2 regions of the Streptomyces sp. NPDC046859 genome follow, and region 2 is predicted to be linked to the other one. Evidence: predicted binding sites of a transcription regulator. Region 2 holds the regulator's gene; the other holds the start of a gene.

Region 1 (2,456 bases), on a different contig from region 2:
CCCGCCGCCGCCCGCGGTCAAGCCGCGGATCACCACCCGCAAGGGCTTCGAGGTCGACGGGCACGAGGAGCTGGGCCTCCCGCCGGTCTTCACGACCGTCCCCACGAACCGGAAGGTCGTCTTCCTGACCATCGACGACGGCGCCGAGAAGGACCCCGCGTTCCTGCGCATGATGAGCGACCTGAAGGTGCCGTACACCGCCTTCCTCAGCGACTACGTGATCAAGGACGACTACGGCTACTTCCGGCGGCTGCAGCGCGCGGGGGCCGATCTGCAGAACCACACCCTCCACCACCGCTACCTGCCCGCCCTGTCCTACCGCCACCAGCAGTACGAGATCTGCGGCATGCAGGAGGTCATGGAGGAGCGCTACGGCGAACGCCCCGTGCTGTTCCGGCCGCCCTTCGGCAACTACAACCGCGACACCCTGCGCGCGGCCAGGTCCTGCGGGGTGCGGTACGTCGCCCTGTGGAACGAGGAGGTCTTCGTCGACCGCTGGGACCACCGGGAGGACGACCACCGGATCCGTCCGGGTGACATCGTGCTCAGTCACTTCCGGGGCCGGGACGAGTGGAAGGGCACAATGCCCGACATGATCCGCCGGTTCCTGGACAGGGTCACGGCCGAGGGGTTCGCGGTGGCCCGGCTGGAGGACTACCTGTGACGCCCCCGCCGCGGACACGTGCGCCCGTCGCCGTGGCCCTGGCGACCCTCCTGCTCGCCGGATGCGCCGCCGGCACCTCCGCCACCGGCCCCCGCGCCGGGACCGCGCACGAAGCGACGCGCTCGGCGAAGAACGCCACGCACGCCGCGCAGCCGTACCGCCGCTGGGGCCTGAGCGACCCGCTGCCCGCGCCGCCCCCGTCACCCGCCCGGCGGGTGGCGCGGCGCCCCGGCGGCCCGCCGCCCGTCCTGCACCGCGTCCCCACCCGCGACCGGGTCGTCTTCCTCACCTACGACGACGGCGCCGAGAAGGACCCCCGGTTCATCGACATGGTCCGCGAACTGCGGCTGCCGGTCAGCATGTTCCTCACGGACAGCGTCGTCGGCCCCGGATACGGGCACTTCGCGCGGCTCCGCGCGGTCGGCGCGTCCCCGCAGAACCACACCCTCGACCACGCCGCCCTGCGCGGACTGCCCTACGCCGGCCAGCGCGCCGAGATCTGCGGCCAGCAGGACAAGCTGCACGCCCGCTTCGGCGTCCGCCCCCGGCTCTTCCGGCCGCCCCACGGCACCTACGACGCCACCACGCTGCGCGCCGCCGCCGACTGCGGGGTCACCGCCGTCGTGCTGTGGCGGGCGGCGATGGCGGGCGACGGCCGGCTGACGTTCGCGAAGGGGCCCGCGCGGCTGCGCCCCGGCGACGTCGTCTCCGTCCCCTCGGGCGAGCCGGGCGGGCTGCCGCTGCGGGAGCGCACCACCCTGCTGCTGCGGGCGGTTCAGGAGCGGGGGCTGACCGTGGGCCGCCTCGAGGACTACGTCTGACTCCGCTGTCCGCGGCGCGCCGCGCCACGGCGAATTGGCACTCCGCTTGACCGAGTGCTAACCGCGGTCATAGTCTCGGTCCTGGCACTCCCCACTGGAGAGTGCCAACCACGCGACGGGCAGGTCCGGCACCCGCGACGACGGATCGACCTGGTCGCCACCTCAGACAGTTAACCCCGTGAGATCTCCGAAGGGGGAGGTCGGATCGTGACGACCACCAGCTCCAAGGTTGCCATCAAGCCGCTTGAGGACCGCATCGTGGTCCAGCCGCTCGACGCCGAGCAGACCACCGCCTCTGGCCTGGTCATCCCGGACACCGCGAAGGAGAAGCCCCAGGAGGGCGTCATCCTCGCCGTCGGTCCGGGCCGCTTCGAGAACGGCGAGCGTCTTCCGCTCGACGTGAAGGTCGGCGACATCGTGCTGTACAGCAAGTACGGCGGCACCGAGGTGAAGTACAACGGCGAGGAGTACCTCGTCCTCTCGTCCCGCGACGTGCTCGCGGTCATCGAGAAGTAAGACACCTCGAAGCTCTTGCTTCCAGCTGCGCCCCTGGCCCCCGCGACCACATAAGAACCGGGCGCCCGGGGCGCAGTGTCTTTTGTTGAGAACCCACAGAATCCGAGAGGGCTCCCGCTGTCATGGCGAAGATCCTGAAGTTCGACGAGGACGCCCGTCGCGCCCTCGAGCGCGGCGTCAACAAGCTTGCCGACACGGTCAAGGTGACGATCGGCCCCAAGGGCCGCAACGTCGTCATCGACAAGAAGTTCGGCGCTCCCACCATCACCAACGACGGCGTGACCATCGCCCGTGAGGTCGAGGTCGAGGACCCGTTCGAGAACCTCGGCGCCCAGCTGGTGAAGGAGGTGGCGACCAAGACCAACGACATCGCGGGTGACGGCACCACCACCGCCACCGTGCTCGCCCAGGCGCTGGTACGCGAGGGCCTGAAGAACGTCGCCGCGGGCGCCTCC
Region 2 (2,456 bases):
CTCCGGGTCGCCCGGGAGCAGGCCGGGCACCAGGACGACCAGGTCGTGGGCCGTGTGGGCCGGACCCACGTTCGCCAGCAGGACCTGGCGCCCGCCGCCGAGGTCCAGCGTCCACTCGCCGCTCACCGGATGGCGGGGCACGACCAGCGCGTCCGCCGCCTCCTCCGCCGCGGCCGCGTCCAGGCCGTGGCGCACCGCGTCCTCGCGCAGCTCCTCGCGCGCCCGCCGTCCCTCCAGGACGGTCTCCATGCCCACCGGACCGTAGACCTCCGCGCCCGCGAACGCCGCGGCGCCGAAGACATGATCGAAGTGGGGGTGGGTCAGCGCGAGATGGGTCACACGGTGACCCGTCAGCCACTGCGCCTGCGTCCGCAGCCGTGCCCCCTCCGCGAGGCTCGAACCGGCGTCGACGACCAAGGCGGTGCCGTCACCCGCGACCAGCCCCACGGTGCAGTCCCACCCCGGCAGACGGCACCGGCCCACCCCGTCCGCCAACCGCTCCCACCCCAGCTCTTCCCAAGTCACCGTCATACCGCGACGCTAGCCAAGACGCCCCCGCGGAGCACGGAGGCGAAACCGACCGGCCTTGCCCGGGGTGTACCCCGCCGCCGTACACTGGCCGGGGACGGCTGGCACTCGGATGGACAGAGTGCCAGGAACCGTGTCAAGGGGACCGACCACTGGAGGTGTGCGCGAGATGCTGAGTGAACGCAGGCTTCAGGTGCTGCGCGCGATCGTCCAGGACTACGTCGGGACGGAGGAGCCGGTCGGCTCCAAGGCGCTCACCGAGCGGCACAACCTCGGCGTCTCCCCGGCGACCGTGCGCAACGACATGGCGGCCCTGGAGGACGAGGGCTACATCGCGCAGCCGCACACCAGCGCCGGGCGCATCCCCACCGACAAGGGCTACCGGCTCTTCGTCGACAAGCTCGCCGGTGTGAAGCCGATGACCCCGCCCGAGCGGCGCGCCATCCAGAACTTCCTCGACGGCGCCGTCGACCTCGATGACGTCGTCGCGCGGACCGTGCGGCTGCTCGCGCAGCTCACCCGGCAGGTCGCCGTCGTGCAGTACCCGTCGCTGACCCGGTCCACCGTCCGGCACGTCGAGCTGCTCTCGCTCGCCCCCGCCCGCGTGATGCTCGTGCTGATCACGGACACCGGCCGGGTCGAGCAGCGGATGATCGACTGCCCGGCACCCGTCGGGGAGGCCTCGCTCGCGGACCTGCGCGCCCGGCTGAACAGCCGGGTCGCCGGCCGGCGCTTCACCGACGTGCCCCGGCTCGTCGAGGATCTGCCCGAGGCGTTCGACGTCGAGGACCGCGGCACCGTCTCGACCGTGCTCTCCACCCTCCTGGAGACGCTCGTCGAGGAGAACGAGGAGCGGCTGATGATCGGCGGCACCGCAAATCTGACCCGCTTCACACATGACTTCCCCCTCACCATCCAGCCGGTGCTCGAAGCCCTGGAGGAGCAGGTCGTGCTCCTCAAGTTGCTGGGGGAGGCGGGGGATTCGGGCATGACCGTGCGGATCGGGCACGAGAACGCCTACGAGGGACTCAACTCCACGTCCGTCGTGTCGGTGGGCTACGGTTCGGGCGGCGAGGCAGTCGCCAAGCTCGGCGTGGTCGGACCGACCCGCATGGATTACCCGGGAACGATGGGAGCGGTACGCGCAGTGGCACGTTACGTCGGACAGATCCTGGCGGAGTCGTAGGTGGCCACGGACTACTACGCCGTCCTCGGCGTGCGTCGCGACGCGTCGCAGGAAGAGATCAAGAAGGCCTTCCGGCGGCTCGCCCGCGAGCTGCACCCGGACGTCAACCCGGACCCGAAGACCCAGGAGCGGTTCAAGGAGATCAACGCCGCCTACGAGGTGCTGTCGGACCCGCAGAAGAAGCAGGTCTACGACCTCGGCGGCGACCCGCTGTCCCAGGCGGGCGGCGGAGGCGCGGGCGGCTTCGGCGCCGGCGGCTTCGGCAACTTCTCCGACATCATGGACGCCTTCTTCGGCACGGCGTCCCAGCGGGGCCCGCGCTCGCGGACCCGGCGCGGCCAGGACGCGATGATCCGGCTGGAGGTCGAGCTCGACGAGGCGGCCTTCGGCACCACGAAGGACATCCAGGTCGACACGGCCGTCGTCTGCAGCACCTGCAGCGGCGAGGGCGCCGCGCCCGGCACCTCCGCGCAGACCTGCGACATGTGCCGCGGCCGCGGCGAGGTGTCGCAGGTGACCCGGTCCTTCCTGGGCCAGGTCATGACGTCGCGCCCCTGCCCGCAGTGCCAGGGCTTCGGCACCGTCGTCCCCACGCCGTGCCCGGAGTGCGCGGGCGACGGACGCGTGCGGTCCCGCCGCACCCTCACCGTCAAGATCCCGGCCGGCGTCGACAACGGCACGCGGATCCAGCTGGCCGGCGAGGGCGAGGTCGGCCCCGGCGGCGGTCCGGCCGGCGACCTGT

The links. The regulator HrcA, encoded in region 2, represses chaperone genes, less so after heat shock. The targets are predictions, from matches to a motif close to TTNGCACTCNGNNNNNCNGAGTGCNAA.
Region 1: the regulator HrcA is predicted to act here: its motif matches at 1,520-1,546, upstream of groES (co-chaperone GroES).

The regions. Positions count from the first base shown of each region.
Region 1 covers NZ_JBEYXR010000012.1:183,286-185,741, reverse strand. The annotation lists gene ABZ899_RS19920 (polysaccharide deacetylase family protein) at 1-664, shown strand, start outside; gene ABZ899_RS19915 (polysaccharide deacetylase family protein) at 661-1,485, shown strand; gene groES (co-chaperone GroES) at 1,693-2,001, shown strand; gene groL (chaperonin GroEL) at 2,124-2,456, shown strand, end outside.
Region 2 covers NZ_JBEYXR010000001.1:456,524-458,979, forward strand. The annotation lists gene ABZ899_RS02035 (MBL fold metallo-hydrolase) at 1-531, opposite strand, end outside; gene hrcA (heat-inducible transcriptional repressor HrcA) at 698-1,714, shown strand; gene dnaJ (molecular chaperone DnaJ) at 1,715-2,456, shown strand, end outside.